DNA from 4 places in the Hahella chejuensis KCTC 2396 genome. Region 1 is predicted to be linked to each of the others. Evidence: predicted binding sites of a transcription regulator. Region 1 holds the regulator's gene; each other region holds the start of a gene.
The links. Region 1 encodes FliA, which starts transcription of late flagellar genes. Its sites were predicted from a motif close to CTAAAGTTNNNNNNNNNNCNGCCGATA; they were not measured.

Region 2: HCH_RS22425 (flagellar protein MotY) is a predicted target of FliA. The motif match lies at 2,745-2,771, and genes of this name have one in related genera.
Region 3: flgM (flagellar biosynthesis anti-sigma factor FlgM) is a predicted target of FliA. The motif match lies at 2,210-2,236, and genes of this name have one in related genera.
Region 4: HCH_RS35050 (flagellin) is a predicted target of FliA. The motif match lies at 1,981-2,007, and genes of this name have one in related genera.

Annotation. Positions count from the first base shown of each region.
Region 1 covers NC_007645.1:5,316,801-5,320,858, forward strand. The annotation lists gene HCH_RS23190 (chemotaxis protein CheA) at 1-583, opposite strand, end outside; gene HCH_RS23195 (protein phosphatase CheZ) at 595-1,386, opposite strand; gene cheY (chemotaxis response regulator CheY) at 1,406-1,792, opposite strand; gene HCH_RS23205 (RNA polymerase sigma factor FliA) at 1,964-2,701, opposite strand; gene HCH_RS23210 (MinD/ParA family protein) at 2,859-3,671, opposite strand; gene flhF (flagellar biosynthesis protein FlhF) at 3,728-4,058, opposite strand, start outside.
Region 2 covers NC_007645.1:5,132,011-5,136,068, forward strand. The annotation lists gene HCH_RS22415 (Ig-like domain-containing protein) at 1-341, shown strand, start outside; gene HCH_RS22420 (argininosuccinate synthase) at 437-1,651, opposite strand; gene HCH_RS22425 (flagellar protein MotY) at 1,792-2,700, opposite strand; gene pyrC (dihydroorotase) at 2,854-3,891, shown strand; gene rnt (ribonuclease T) at 3,993-4,058, shown strand, end outside.
Region 3 covers NC_007645.1:4,847,708-4,851,765, forward strand. The annotation lists gene HCH_RS21150 (CheR family methyltransferase) at 1-242, opposite strand, end outside; gene HCH_RS21155 (chemotaxis protein CheV) at 312-1,256, opposite strand; gene flgA (flagellar basal body P-ring formation chaperone FlgA) at 1,553-2,146, shown strand; gene flgM (flagellar biosynthesis anti-sigma factor FlgM) at 2,272-2,586, shown strand; gene HCH_RS21170 (flagella synthesis protein FlgN) at 2,605-3,069, shown strand; gene HCH_RS21175 (hypothetical protein) at 3,190-3,948, opposite strand.
Region 4 covers NC_007645.1:4,960,760-4,964,817, forward strand. The annotation lists gene HCH_RS35050 (flagellin) at 1-1,887, opposite strand, end outside; gene HCH_RS21630 (motility associated factor glycosyltransferase family protein) at 2,065-4,058, opposite strand, start outside.

The DNA of each region.
Region 1 (4,058 bases):
CTTTCGATTCGCTCGCCTCCGCTTTCTCTCCGCCTTCTTCATCATCCAGGGCGTTAAGCAGATTCTCGAATTCGTCGTCGGTGATATCGCCTTCCGAGGACGCTACAGGGGCTTCAGCTTCCTCAGCGGCTTCTTCGCGCTCTTCAATGGGTTCTTCGGCGGGCTCTTCAGCCTCTTCCGCCACAGAGGCGGATTCGCCGCTGGCCAGCCGCTCCAGGGCGGCCATGAGTTCGGGAGCGGCGGGGGTCAACTCTTCCCGCATCTTCACTTGGGAAAACATTTCGTTGACCGCGTCCAGCGCCTGCAACACGACATCCATCAATTCGGAGTCGACGCTGAGCTGACCGTTACGCAACAGGTCGAAGACGTTTTCCGCCACGTGACAGCATTCCACCAAGGCGTCCAACTGAAGGAAACCGGCGCCGCCTTTGACGGTGTGAAACCCACGGAAAATGGCGTTCAGCAGATCGCGGTCGTCCGGGTTCTGCTCCAGTTCCACCAACTGCTCTGAGAGCTGTTCAAGAATTTCTCCCGCTTCGACTAGAAAGTCCTGCAGGATTTCTTCGTCCGCTTCAAACCCCATTCATGTGCTCCTCAGAAACCAAGGCTGGAAAGAAGGTCGTCCACGTCGTCCTGGCTGGCGACGACATCTGAGCGTCCTTCGGTCTGGATCTGCGGGCCGTGCCCTTTTGTAATCGATTCTTCTTCGGCTCTCAGCTCGTGCTGAATGCCTGTTATGCGGTCAACCTTGCCCGCCATGGCGACCAGTTTGACCAGATTCACCTCCACTTCCCTGACCAGACCGGTGACCTTGTTGATGACCTGTCCGGTAAGATCCTGAAAGTCCTGAGCCAATAGTATTTCCGACAGATTGGTGTACACCTTGTCGCTGTTAGCAGCCAGATCCACCAGAAACTTATCGATGCGCTTGTACAGCTCGCGGAATTCCGAAGGGTCCATTTCCCGCCGCCGCAACCGCGCCCAGGCTTCCTTGAGTTCATGGGCCTCCTGCTTCATTTCCACCGCCACAGGCATACTCGCTTCCACCATATCCATGGTTTTATTGGCGGCTTTGTTGGTCATATCGACCACATAGGAAAGACGATCGGAGGCGTCGGCGATCTTCGACATTTCCTCCTGCTGATTCATCTTCACGTTGCCCATGTCGATATTGAAATTGCGTATGGCTTCGTGCAACGAACGGGTCAACTTGCCCACTTCGTAGTACAGCGTGCGGTCCCGAGTGTCATTAAGGTCGGAAATTACCCGCAACGCTTCGCCAAAGTCCCCCTTGCTGACGTGTTCCATCAAGCTCGCCGCCTGCTCGCTCAAGCGCGCCTCGATGTCCTCTTGGGAGGAGGATGGTGGCTGCTGTTCATTGGTCATAGTAATTCCTGCGGTTTTATTAGGAGTCGATCCGCTCGAAGATTTTTTCTATCTTTTCCTTCAACACGGCCGCAGTAAACGGCTTCACCACATACCCGTTAACACCCGCCTGCGCCGCTGCGACAATCTGATCCCGTTTGGCTTCCGCCGTCACCATGAGCACCGGCAGGTTTTTCAGACTCTCATCGGCGCGAACAGCCTGGAGTAATTCGATTCCCGTCATTCCAGGCATATTCCAGTCCGTGACCAGAAAATCAAACTTCCCGGTTTTTAACATCGGCAGCGCGGTGGACCCGTCATCCGCTTCATCGGTATTGGTGAAGCCCAAATCCCGAAGCAGGTTTTTAATAATCCGCCTCATTGTTGAAAAGTCATCTACAACGAGGATTTTCATGTTCTTGTCCAATGTAACCTCCACAATGGCGACGCTGGAAACCCTTTGATTTCATTACTCTACTGAGTAAGTCTAGCTGGTCGCGCCGTACTATCCAGTTTTTTGATACAAGTTGTTTTAGAAAACATGACCGCAGGATGCTGATTTCGAAAAAACATTAACCTGCACCGGCAATGGCTTGATTTAGCTGTTTTTCCAGTCTGAGAGACGGGATCGCAGTCGCAAGGTCGCCTGAGAATGAATCTGACTGACCCGGGACTCGCTGACTGAGAGCACCTGGCCTATTTCCTTGAGGTTGAGTTCTTCGTCATAGTAGAGAGACAGCACCAGCTTCTCCCGTTCCGGCAAACCGTCTATCGCGGCGCTCAATTTTTCCAGAAAGGCGTTTTGTTCGATATCGCTGAGGGGGTTATCGGCGGTTAACGTTTCATCGTCAGAGCCGCCCTCCCCGTGAAAGCCCAACTCTTCCAGACTGAACAGCTTCCCCGAACTGGCGTCGCGCAGGCTGGCGTGGTATTGCTCCAGAGGTACGCCCAGCTCCGCCGCCACTTCCGCATCCGACGCGTCGCGACCGGTGCGGGCTTCAATAGTGTGTATCGCTTCCGCGATATTGCGGGCGTTGCGGTGCACAGAGCGCGGCACCCAATCGCCTTTACGGATTTCGTCCACCATGGCGCCGCGAATGCGGATGCCCGCATAGGTTTCAAATTTGGCGCCTTTGCCGGCGTCGTATTTCTGCGCGGCCTCCAGCAATCCGATCATGCCCGCCTGAATCAGATCCTCCACCTGCACGCTGGCGGGCAGACGGGCGATCAGGTGATGCGCGATGCGCTTGACCAGAGGCGCGTATTGCCTGACCAGAGTGTCGGCGCGCTCCGCCCGCGTCTCGCTATACATCATATAAGTATTCGCCAATGACATGAATTTGCGCGCAAGGCCTGCAATAAACCGGATGATTTCAACAAAAACGTTCTCATGGGTGTTTGAGGATATGTCCGGCGCAGCAACCATCACGCCTCATCGCAAGCGCCCGGGATATAGCCTCCGGGCGAGCCCTCACATTCAGTCCGGCGCATGTCTAACTGTGCACCAGACGCTCCACAAAGAATTCCAAATTACCTCTCGGCGCCGTCGGCAACGGCCAGTTATCCACTTTCTGCGCCAGTTGGCGGAACGCCAGGGACGCTTTGGCGCGTGGATAGGCTTCGTATACAGGACGCTGCCGTTGCACCGCTTTGCGTACGGCTTCGTCAAATGGAATGCTTCCTACATATTGTAGCGCAACTTCCAAAAAGCGTTCGGAGACCTTGGATAATTTGCCGAACAAATGCCGCCCTTCCTGCTCGGAGCGAACCATGTTGGCGAGCACCCTGAACCGGTACATATCGTGGTTCTTATTGAGCAGCTTGATGACCGCATAAGCGTCGGTAATCGAGGTGGGTTCGTCGCACACCACCACCAGGGCTTCCTGCGCCGCGCGCACGAATGAGAGCACTTGTTCGGAGATGCCCGCCGCCGTGTCGATCACCAGCACGTCCAGGTCGTCGCTGATGTCGCTGAAGGCGTTGATCAAGCCCGCATGTTCCAGAGGAGACAGATGAGTCAGATGCTGGGTGCCGGAGGACGCCGGAACGATTTTTATGCCCCCCGGCCCTTCGATCATCACTTCCCGCAGGGTGCAATCCCCCGCCAGCACATCCCCGATATTGCGCGAGGCGGTGACGCCGAGCAACACATCAATATTGGCCAGTCCGAGGTCCGCATCCAGCAATACCACGCGACGTCCCAAATCCGCTAACGCGAGAGACAGATTTATGGAAACATTGCTCTTGCCGACACCCCCCTTTCCTCCGGTGACTGCAATAACTTGAACCGGATGTACTTTGCTCATACCGGTAGAGATCTCCTGTTATCAGACGGCGCGGCATTGACCCCGCACTCAATAGTTTAGACCACCAGTTCCGCAGCGAAGCGAGTGGTATTATTAGTTTGTTCGGTCTCCCGCCGGGTCCGCCGCCACAGTGCGTCCGCGCGCGCCACCAGGGCATGCGCTTTCGCCGGATGAATGTCATCGGGTATTTTCTGTCCGTCGGTGACATAGGCGACCGGAAGCCGGTTCAGGATGGCCATGCTCAACACTTCACCCAGACTGAACGCTTCATCCAGTTTGGTCATGATACAGCCGGAAAGCTCCAACATCTTATAGTAATGGTAGGTGGATTTCATGACCTGCGGTTGGTTAACTGCCGACAATACAAGATAATTTCTGATGCGGTGA
Region 2 (4,058 bases), 180 kb from region 1:
AACAAATGGGAGCGACCAATACGCTTGACGCCGCTGCCCCTTCAGGCTCTCCCGACACATTAATCAGCCGTCTCAGCTATGGCTCTCACGCCATGTATGTACTGCCGATCGTCTCGTCGTCGGAAGCCTCCTCTTACCCGGATGTAGCCGCGGAAACCGCGCGCCGCCAAGCATCCTTTGCAGAGGGCGTAACGGAGTCCGTTGCATTCTTCACGCTAGGCGGTGAGATTTCATCCGCCGCCGTGGACACTACTGCAGCATTGGCGGGCGAGACTACCGGCCTGGAGACGGAAGCAGACTATCAAGCCAGAACCAACAAGCAGCTGAACCTTAGCAACTAAGGTAAACATCGAAGAAAAGCGCCCCGCCTTGCAAGGGCGCTGAACCGACATAAAAAAACCGCCAACATGGCGGTTTTTTTGAGCCGAATTCGGCGTTATTTCATGCTACGGCCTTTATCAGCGGCAATGCGCATACGCAGGGCGTTTAGCTTGATGAAGCCTTCCGCATCACGTTGGTTGTAAACGCCGCCGTCATCTTCAAAAGTGGCGATGCGGTCGTCGAACAGGCTGTCTTCGGACTTACGTCCCGCTACGATTACGTTGCCCTTGTACAGCTTGACCCGCACCACGCCATTGACGTGTTGCTGCGATTCATCGATCAACTTCTGCAGAGCCAGACGCTCCGGCGACCACCAATAGCCGTTATAAATCAGTTCCGCGTACTTCGGCATCAGGCTGTCTTTCAGGTGAGCCAGCTCTTTGTCCAAAGTAATGGACTCAATGGCGCGATGGGCGCGCAACATGATGGTTCCCCCTGGCGTTTCATAACAGCCGCGAGACTTCATCCCCACATAGCGGTTCTCAACGATATCCAGACGTCCCACGCCATTGACGCCGCCAACCTTGTTTAATCTCTCAATGACTTCATGCGGAGCCAGGGCTTCGCCGTCAATAGCGACGATATCGCCATTTTGATAGGTCAATTCCAGATAGGTGGCCTGATCCGGCGCAGCTTCCGGAGATACAGACCAGCGCCACATATCTTCTTCCGCTTCCTCCCAGGGATCTTCCAGAATGCCGCCCTCATAGGAAATGTGCAGCAAGTTAGCGTCCATGGAGTAAGGAGATTTGCCTTTCTTTTTTTCCACCGCGATGTCATGCGTATCGCAATAGGTCAGCAGTTTCTCTCTTGAGGTCAGATCCCACTCACGCCAGGGCGCTATCACTTTAATGCCCGGCTTCAATGCATAGGCGCCCAGCTCGAAGCGCACTTGGTCGTTGCCTTTACCTGTAGCTCCATGAGAAATGGCGTCGGCGCCAGTCTCATTGGCGATTTCCACCAAACGTTTGGCGATCAGGGGACGCGCGATGGAGGTGCCCAACAGGTACTCGCCTTCATAAATGGTATTGGCGCGGAACATTGGAAAAACAAAGTCACGTGCGAACTCTTCGCGCAGGTCTTCAATGAAAATCTGTTTGACGCCGAGTTTCTCAGCCTTGGCGCGAGCGGGCTCAACTTCTTCGCCCTGACCGATATCAGCAGTAAAGGTCACCACTTCACAGTCATAGTTTTCTTGCAGCCACTTAACGATTACCGAGGTGTCCAACCCGCCGGAATAGGCGAGTACGACTTTGTTGACCTTAGACATGACGATGCTCCCAAGAGATTACGAAAGGCGGTTATTCTAGGCCCTTCGTACAAAGTTTTCTATGGCTGAGCAAAGGCGCGTGCGTCTCATCGCCAGGGCGGAGACGCATAATGGAGAGACTCGCTTGAGAACAGACCTGATTACAATTCTTCTTCCATTGAGATATCCAACAGATCCTCTTTGGCTGGCGGCTGCGTTCCCCTTTCCAGACGCACAGTCGCGCGGCGGTTGCGCGCCAGATTCTTGGGACCGGCATTCTGAACCACCGGATACCGCTCGCCATGATAGCGAGTGGTGATTTTTTCCGACGCCACGCCCTTATCCATCAGATAGGCGGTCACCGCTTCCGCGCGATCTTTGGATAGTCTGCGGTTATAGATTCTACGTCCTGTGGAATCCGTGTGCCCGTCGACAAAGATCGCCGTCACAGAAGGGTCCGCCTTCACGTACAAGACCACCTTGTCCAACTCTCTTTTATCCTGATCCGTCAGCACAGACTCATCCAATTTGAAAAATACCGCCGTCCGCTCAACCTGACGAAAATTCACGGGCAGCAGACCTGATACACAAGACAGATAGTCCTCGTAATACCTGGCGAAGTTAATGGAGGAGACCTCCACTCTGACCGTGTCGTCGTTAAAGCGGGCGCGACGCGTAAAGGTCGGCATCATCCCTTCCAGCAGGCTATCCATCATTTGCGATGCCTTTGGATTGTCCACGCTGATCGGATGCGGCTTGTCCAAAACCGCCACATACCCCAAATCCCGGACGCCGACTCCAGGACGCCAACGGGGCGCTTCAAGCACCAGAGCCGCCTCCCCTTCCCTCATGGGGTTGCGGGCGGTATCGAGATAAAACCTCAATGCTTCGCCCGCTTCATGATAGAACACAGCCCTACCATACTGCGGAATGTTGTGCGTCAACGCGCACTCAAATATGGAAGAGGACAAGTACCACTGGCTTTTCTCGATACCTGCGGAGAAAGTCGCGGCTTGACTGGATGCAGCCCAGGAGAGGGCGATGACGGAGGCGATTGTTAGTTTGCGCACAATAATCCCACTAACACTGTGATCACAACATACGTTAACGATATTATCGGCCTGGCGCGGGAATTCTTTACCCTGAATCCTGTTCCGTTCTGGTATACTTGCGTGCAGTTTTGTAACCCTGCTTTTCTGCATTGCCCTGGCGGTTGATACCCTATGTCCGACTTAGTCATTACCCGGCCCGATGATTGGCACCTTCACCTGCGCGACGGCGACGCCCTTGCGACAACAGTACCCGCGACAGCGCGCCTGTTTTCCCGCGCTATCGTCATGCCCAATCTGGTTCCTCCAGTCACCCACACAGCGCAGGCGGAAGCCTATCGCCATCGCATCCTGAGCCATGTTCCGGCAGGTGCGGCATTCGATCCACTGATGACGCTTTATCTGACCAACAACACCTCTCCAGAAGAAATTGTCGCCGCCAGACAGAGTGGAATCGTTTATGGCTGCAAGCTTTATCCCGCAGGCGCGACCACCAATTCCGATGCGGGCGTTACCGATGTCGCCAATGTCTTCTCCGTATTGGAGAAAATGAGTGATATGGGCATGCCGTTATTAATTCACGGCGAGGTAGTGCAGGCGGACGTGGATATTTTCGACCGGGAGAAACGTTTCATCGACGAAACGCTAACGCCCCTAACCGAACGCTTCCCGAACTTAAAAATTGTACTAGAGCACATCACCACCCGGGACGCTGTTGAGTTTGTAAATCAGGCAGGCTCAAATGTCGGCGCTACGATTACTGCGCACCACCTGCTCTACAATCGCAACCACATGCTGGTTGGCGGCATTCGACCGCACTTCTACTGCCTGCCCATCCTGAAGCGATCAGAGCATCAACTTGCTTTGCGCGACGCCGCCGCTTCCGGCAGCGATAGATTTTTTCTGGGCACAGATTCCGCCCCGCACCCCAAAGAAAAGAAAGAAGCGGCTTGCGGCTGCGCCGGCTGCTTCACCGCACCCTCCGCGCTGGAGTTATATGCGGAAGCCTTCGATGAACTGGGCGCACTGGACAAACTGGAAGGTTTCGCCAGTCTGCACGGCCCGACGTTTTACGGCCTGCCCATCAATAGCGGCAAAGTACGCTTGAGTAAACAGGAGTGGACGATGCCGGCCAGTATGGCGCTGGGCGACTCATCGATAGTTCCCTTTCGCGCGGGAGAGACTATTCGCTGGAAAGCTGAGCTGCTCTGACGCAGCTCCTCGCGCGCGCCTGTCGCGCAAAACCTTTATTTCTCATAACAGTACAGCCGTGGCGGGAGTCGTTCGCCACCCCAACCAAAAGTAGATAACCAGTGTCTGAATCGCAAAACCGCCCCAAATCCCCTCTCGCCAGACGTTTCCGCGGCTTTCTGCCTGTT
Region 3 (4,058 bases), 470 kb from region 1:
TGAACATCCCTGAACCACAGGGTTTCATTAGTGGTCATGGCGTCGACCACCGCTTCCCGCAAGGGTGAGCGCATGGATCGACTCATTTTGTCGACCAGCTCGCCCACGGTCTCAATCTTTTCATCCGCCATGATTCGTCGCAGGCGGCTTTGTACTAAGTATTGCTTATTATCCCCTAGTACAATGCCGCATGCTTTTTGGAGGAAATCCCGAAACTTATCGTAGTCTGCGTTATTAACCAGAAAAAATCCTGCCCTGACCGGTTATGCGCCAAGCGCGTCGACAGCTGAAAGTAATTACGCCAGCCGGTGTTATTGTCTTCTTTCTTCTATGGTTTTCAGCACGGATGTCACTCGCTGCGCCAGCTCATCGGGGTTGAATTTGGCCATAAAATCATCTGCGCCGACCTTCGCCACCATCGCCTTGTTAAAAACACCGCTTAATGACGTGTGCAACATGATGTACAAGTCCTTCAAGGAGGGATCATTTTTACAGTTGGTAGTCAGTGTGTAGCCATCCATTTCCGGCATCTCCACATCTGAAATCATCAGACTGAGATGGTCGTCGATACGGCTACCGTCGGCGACCAGCGAGCGAAGATAGTCGAGGGCCTGGCGGCCGTCATTTTTAGTGACCACCTCCACGCCTACCGCATCCATACAATGAACGATCTGGCGCCGCGCGACAGTGGAATCATCCACTACCAGCACTTTGTGCTCTATTGCTTTGGCCGCCAGTTCCTTATCGATGAATTCATCCGCGACGGTATCCCGTGTCGGAGAGACTTCGGCGAGAATCTTCTCCACATCAATGACTTCAATCAGCTTGTTTTCCAGGCGAGTCACCGCCGTCAAATAATTGTCTTTGCCCGCCCCTTTTGGCGGCGGATGCATATCTTCCCAATTCATATTGACGATACGCTCCACCCCGGATACGAGAAAGCCCTGCGTTTTGCGATTGTATTCCGTGATGATGACGAAGCAGTTATTGACGTCTTTCTCGGGAACAGGCATTTGACCTGTGGCCATTCCCATGTCGAGTATAGGGATGGTTTCACCACGAATATGGGCCACTCCCCTGACCACAGGATGTCGTTTAGGCATCATTGTCAGCTTCGGGCATTGCAGGACTTCCTTAACCTTGAAAACGTTGATTCCGTAAATCTGCTCACCCTGCAGCCGAAACAGGAGCAACTCCAGGCGGTTCTGTCCGACTAACTGAGTACGTTGGTTTACGCTGTCTAATACCCCGGCCATAAAGGGCGCTCCGCTGTTTGTTGTAGATTACCGAACTATCGGATCGGGGCGCTGACGAGATGGCGCCCCGCATGAGCTCGCCAGCCCGGCACAGACTTTGCGTGCCTTGTCGCACACCGTCATTTTATTGGCGACGCGCAAGCGGCTACCCGGTAGCTAAGTAAAGCATAGGACAAAAAATGAAAATACGCATAACCGGCTTGATGTATATCGGCATTCTCGTTTTTTCAGCCCCGGCCTTATGCAATTCCATTCCGGTCTGGCGGCAACAAACTTCCGTTGCAGTAGAAGAGTTTATGATGCGATTTGCCGCGGCGGCGGCTGAACAGCTTCAGGAGCGGGTTGTCTATGAGGTTTCCGAGCCTGACTCCCGTCTTAACTTCTCTCCCTGCGAGCAAACGCCGGCCGTCAGGGAAGCCAGCTCCAATGGCGGTCGACTGACGCTGAAGGTAAGCTGCGAGTCCCCCAGCCCGTGGCAGATATACGTGCCCGTGCAAATGGAGCGGTACAGACAAATCGTGACAATAAAATCCGCCGTGCCGCGGGATTACGCCCTGGCGCCGGAAGACCTGGAAACCAAAGAGTTGAATATCATCGACTTACGCTACGGTTTCTATACGAACGCAGAGGATGTGGTCGGCATGATCACGCGTCGCCCCGTCAACGCAGGTTCCGCGCCCTATCCAAATATGCTGGAAGCGCCTAAACTTATTAATAAAGGCGACATGGTGGTGATAGAAGCGGCCACCCACCACTTCAGCGTGAAAATGCCGGGGGTCGCCATGGCGGATGGCAGACGCGGCCAACAGATTATGGTCAAGAATAGCTCCAGTAACCGTATGGTGCGTGCGGAAGTCATAGGTTCAGGTCACGTCAGAACGCCCTTGTGACCATACAGGCTGCACTGCTTCCGGTAGCATGGCGGCGTTGACAAAATAATTCTAAAAATCTCGCTAAAGTTTCTCCGCATTGAGCCGATAAATTAGGTAATTAAAGTTTTTAAGAGAGTAAGGCCATGAATATCAAGGGTGTCGGTTCACCTCCCGTGAACGATATCAAGTCCCGGGAAAATCTGCAGAAGACTGAGAAAGTCGATGTGGATGCCGGGAAAAATGCGGCGGCTCCCGAAAAAAGCGGAGATTCCGGGGACAAAGTCGTCCTCAGCTCGCAGGCTCAGAACATCAGGAAAGTCGAACAGCAACTGGCGAAATTACCCGACGTGGATAACGAACGGGTGGAGAAGATCAAGAAAGCGCTGGCCGACGGGTCCTACCAGATCAATTCACGCAGTGTGGCAGAGAAATTGCTTAATTTTGAGCAAGACTTCTGATAACACTGTGAGGGCGCCATGTCCGCCGATCTGAAAGTATTTATTGATCTGCTTAAACAGGATCTACAAACTCTCTCTCAACTTGAAGATGTGCTGCAGCAGGAACGCGACTCTCTGGAGCAAAGCGATATTGAAACGCTGCAGCGCATCATCGAAAGCAAACTCCCCCTCCTGCAACAAATTGAAAGCCACGCGCGCGCTCGCATGCAGTGGGTCAGCCAAACCGGCCTGTCTATAGACCGCTTTCTCTCTCTGCTGAAGGAAAAAGCGCCTCCTGTAATGAAGCTGTACCGACAGTGCGAAAGCTGCCTCGCCAACATACACAAGCTGAATGAGGTCAATGGACGCATTATCGCCCGTTCACAGCAGCGCACGACCAAGATGATGCAGATTATTCGCGGCCAATCCCAACACATGCAGTTGTATGGCAAGAACGGCGCAGAGAAAAGCGTTGGCGAAGGCCAGGCCATCGCACAGGCGTAGCTTTTCGGACGCAAAAAAGGCCGCAAACGGCGCGGCCTGAAACAACATCGTCCAAGGGAAAGGTCCGCAACTGGCGGAGCGCTCTAACTACCTCGCCCGCCGTGCGGAGGAACCGTCAACTCAGTAGGGTTTCACCACGATATACGAGTTATCGCTGAACTCGATCCCTTCCAAATGAATACTGCCCATGGTGGGACCATCCGCCGATACCCCCATCGGCCGAATATTGTTGAAACTGACCCGCTCGATATGATTCGGAAGCGTCACGTTCATGCCGCCGTCTTCATTAAACAACGGTTTGATGCGGGAGGGATCGATTTGCACGCCAACCACTTCAACTTCAGCGTCTAAAACGTTGGTGATTGGAAGTAATAATTTTCCGAGTGATCCCAGTACCTGAACCCCGTCCAGCCCAGGCAATTCATCAGGATTATCGGAGTTCTGACCTTCCAGTTGGGCCTTCGCAGCCATGTTGTAAAATTGCTGGAACTCTTCAGTGAAGCCTTGAGCGCCGACATTGCTCATCTCACTCTCATCCAGCGCCTGCAGCCCCGACATATTTTGATAAAAGGTTTCGGAGGCTACCGGTGAAGATTGATTATCGGATTGGGAGGCGGCGAACGCCACCATGGGCTGGAAAGGCGCCACGGCCATAGCGACGAACGCCGCGGCGTAGCGATACCGGCTTTGGCGCCGGAGGGTACGCTGCAGCTCCTTATTGGTTATCCAGCCAAAATCTACTAACAATTCGCCAAGGCGTTGACCATTAACCGTCTGCGCCGTTAATGCTTCGTTAAGCTGACCTTCGGTAATGTATCCCCGGTTCACCAGGAGGCGACCTAGACGGGATCTTTCAATAGCTTGCTGCTGAGTCGCCATGACTATCACTCCTTTTTTATTGAGAGTAGCCCTTTAATAATGGAAAGATGTTTAAAAGTTGTACACCTGAGATAGGTTAATTTTTGTATGGGTTTTGCTATCGCTTACAA
Region 4 (4,058 bases), 360 kb from region 1:
CGCAATCGTGTTCTGGAAGCGGTTCTGGATGGCGCCCAGTTCCGCCTGTTTGGACGTTACAGTCTGCAATGCGTTATCCACCGCTTTCAGGGCTGACTCAGCGCCAGCTACCGTCGAGATGTCCACATCTTGCAGCAGAGAGCCGCTTTCGGCGCCGCCGAATGTGCCGATTCTCAAACCTGCTTTCGCCAGACCGGCGGAGTTGGTGTTGGATTCAACATCTATTTGACCGCCAGACAACAGAGTCACAGAGCTGACAAAGGTCGTGGTGGTGATGCTGGCCATCGCTGTGGCGCCGCTGATGTCGATGTTACGACCGTCCGCAGCCACCAGAGTGAAGGAGTCAGAGTCCAGTACTTCCGCAGTCACGCCAGTCTGGCCGGATTTCTGATTGATCGCGTCAATGATCGCCGCCTGCTTCACAGCAACATCGTCAGTGGTGCTGAAGCTCGCGGTGATGGACACGCCGTTAACCGTGATTGTGGCGGAGGCTGTCGTGGTCGTCAGGTTGCCTGAGTTCACGCGGTTTTCGTTAGCCAGCGCAGTGACGCCAGTCTGATCAGAGGCGCGGTTGATCGCAGCCGCTTTCGCGATGGCGCTACCGTCCGCATTCGCAGTGGAGGCCGTGTCGTCAGTGGTCAAGCTGGGTCCGATAGCCACGTTGTTGATGACGATGTCGCCAGTCACCAGAGCAGTGGTAGAACCGTTATCGCTCACAATACCCGCGTTATTTCCGCTGAATGAGCCCACTTCAAAACCGGCGTTATCGATGTTGCCTGTAGTCGTAGTCAGTGCAATGTCGCTGCCGTCGTCGCTTGAAAGCGAGTAGGTGCCGACATAGGCGTTACCCAGGGAGCTTGCAGCGGCCAGACCAAAGGTGGCCAAGGTGTTGCTCGTAGTTTCAGTCAATACGATGTTACGACCGTCGTCGGCCACCAGAGAGATACCCTTGGCGGTGTCGCCGTCGAAGACCGCACGCACGCCAGTGGCGCCGGATTTCTCGTTAATAGCGTCTGCTGTCGCTTGCAGGTTCTGCTCGACAGTCAAGGTGGTGCCTTTACTCAGACTGATGCTGACCCCGTTCAGGTTCAAGGACACGTTCGCCGCAGTTGCGTCGGCGGTCGTGGTGCCGGCGACATAGTTTGCATCGACAGAAGCGGTGACGCCGGTCTGATCGGCGACGTCATTAATGGCCGCCGCCTTGGCAATGGCGCTGGAAGCGGCATGGCTGGTGGAAGCCGTGTCGTCAGTACCCACAGAAGCGCCCACAGAGATACCGTTGATAACGATGTCCCCTGCAACCATTTCGTTGCCGGTGCTGCCTACAACCAGAGCGGTTGTAGTCGTTCTGCTGGAAATACCGCTGGTGTCCGCCGTTCCCAAAGTGCTGGTATCCAGCTTGGAAATGGACACGTTAATAGTGTTCCCCAAATTGGCGCCGGTTTGGAAAACGGAGTTCTGGAAAGAACCGTCAAGCAGTTTCTTACCGTTGAAGTTGGTCGTCTCAGCGATGTTTTCAATCTCGCTGATCAGCTGATCAACCTCTTCCTGCAAGGCTTCACGGTCGATAGTTGAGTTAGTGTCGTTCGCAGATTGCAGTGACAGTTCACGAATACGCTGTAAGCTGTCTTTCATTGAACTCAAGGCGCCTTCTGCTGTCTGCGCCAACGAGATCGCGTCCCCCGCATTACGAACCGCGACGTTGGTGCCGCGAATCTGAGCGTCGAAACGTGTTGAAATCGCCAGACCTGCCGCGTCATCTTTTGCGCTGTTGATGCGGAGACCCGAGGAAAGCCGCTGCAGCGCCGTATCCCCTGACCGCTGTGAAGCGTTCAGGTTACGCTGCGCATTCAACGACGCAATGTTGGTATTAATTATTTGAGGCATATTTGCTTCTCCTGTAACCCTTCTCACTCGGTTAAGAGGTTCTCGCTTCTACACAGCAGGGCCGGTCGAACTGCGCTAACCCGTTGTCCTTAGTAACGGCTTCAGGAGAAGATTCTTTAGTTAATTTTCGCCTGCTCTTTGTAATGAAATGTAAGCCTTAAGCCCATGACATCACGCTCACGAAAAGTCATCGGGATCGTTGATCGAGCGACGCACCCAGGGGTCCGTTGCAAGGTCGAATTTTTTGTACATAACCTGAAGAAAATGTTTATGCACATCAAGAAGAAAGCGCAGCATTGTATGTCTCCATTCCTCCATGAAGGTCAACCTCTCTGCATCATTCTGAATAGCCAGCGCATGCGCGAAACCGATATAAAGAAAATGTCTGATAGAGCCCCGTAACAGAAAATAAAATTCTTTCGCTTTGGTTTGCACCCGATCTTCCATGTATGTGTTGATGCGGTTACAGACTCTGTTCATTTCATCCTTGCTGGTAATAGGCGCCTGCAGAAATGTGGAAACATCGTCGCTGAACTGCCCGAATAAGACATTTAAGCGGTCTCGCTTCTTCTCCAGCACGTCTACTGGTATTTTTTCGTGCTGCGACGCGTAGAGGTAATCCACCACCTTCTGCTTCTTGTCGCTGCTCGCGCTGAGCGCCGTCAGGGAGAGCGGCAAAGGTCCAGGCGCCACCCACTCAGCGCCCTCAATCTTGGCCCCATGAGAGAAGTTGTAGACTTTTCCGCGCTCTGGGTAGTCGCGCAGGCTGTTTTCCGCTTTGCGTTTGGCGGCGAAATATTGCGGGGACGTCAAAACGGAGCCGCCGTCAACGCCCTCCACCTGAAACACATGCTGGCCGTCGTAATCCACGCTGCGCTTGAACGCTTCATGGGCGTCGTCGTCATAATAGATCGAGCTTTGCGCATGGTGATGGCGTCTGTCCGTGAAGCCAAAGTCCATTCCAAACAATAATATGTTCTTGAATCCGTAGTGCAGCGCCCAAGCCAGTCCGAGGTTCGTGCAAGTGGGCGTCCCGCCGCGAATGATCTGTCCGTGTTCGGAAAACATGGTCGCCAGCCCGCACTCTTCCTTGATGTAGGCGCGCCGCTCGCCAAACAACTGATAAACGACCGGGCTGATGTGAATAGGCGCGATAACCTTTATCGAGTTCAGGTACTCAGGGTCTTTCAGGCGCTCCAACTGCCCCACGACATACTGATAGTCAGACTCAAGCTCTACATGTATATCCGGTCTGATTCCCATGGGGTGCAACGCAGTAATGGATGATCCGCATGAAATGATCAGCGCGCCGCGTTGCTGCATCTCCCGCAACTGGTCGATGCGAAGATCCAAAGAAGGGCCCGCCCCGACGATACACACAGGCACGTCGGTAATGTCATTGACGGGCGGCGGCAATAGTTCAACACCGCTATAAATGTTGTGCGCCGCCTGATTGAGCTGATTGACTTCATCGTCGTAATTGCCCCAGGAAACCAGGAACACATACAGGTCATCGCACACCTTCTCAGATAAATTATCGTGGGACTTCAAGCCGCGATGGTTATAAAACAGCGTCGCAAGAGGGAAAGCCGGCGGCGTCGTAACCAGATTGTTCCAAAGCAGCGCCCATTGTGAGTATTCGTCTTCCTGTCCGCCTAACAGAAAGTGGATAGTGCGTCCCTCTTCGCCATTATATCTTTTACAGATTTCCGCCCAGTCTACGGCATACAGGCTTGCAGCGAAGTGATCCAGGTTTGGCTCGAAAATCACCGCGTAATTCACTTTGTGCTGTTCCAGAAAGGCTTCGATGTGATAACCCACGCCGCACCCAAGGAAGACAATACAAGGATAGGAATCGCCCAACCAGAAGTGATTGAAGTTCTTCTTATTAATAGGAGACTTGCGAATGAGGGCGTCAGCGGTTTTGAAGAAAAATCTCGGAAAGCAATAATCGCCCGGAAATGGCGGATCTATGGAAACCACCTTGCCGCCTTCACTATAAACTTTGGTGAACTCCTTGATTTCGTTCAGCGCATAGGCCTTGGCTTTACCGCCATAAACGGAACGGCCTTCATCATGGATATCCACTTCACCGATATCAGGGATGATATTAAGCTTGGCTTTTTTCATCTGATAGTTCAGGAAGTGCTTGTAGATACCGGGAAAATGGT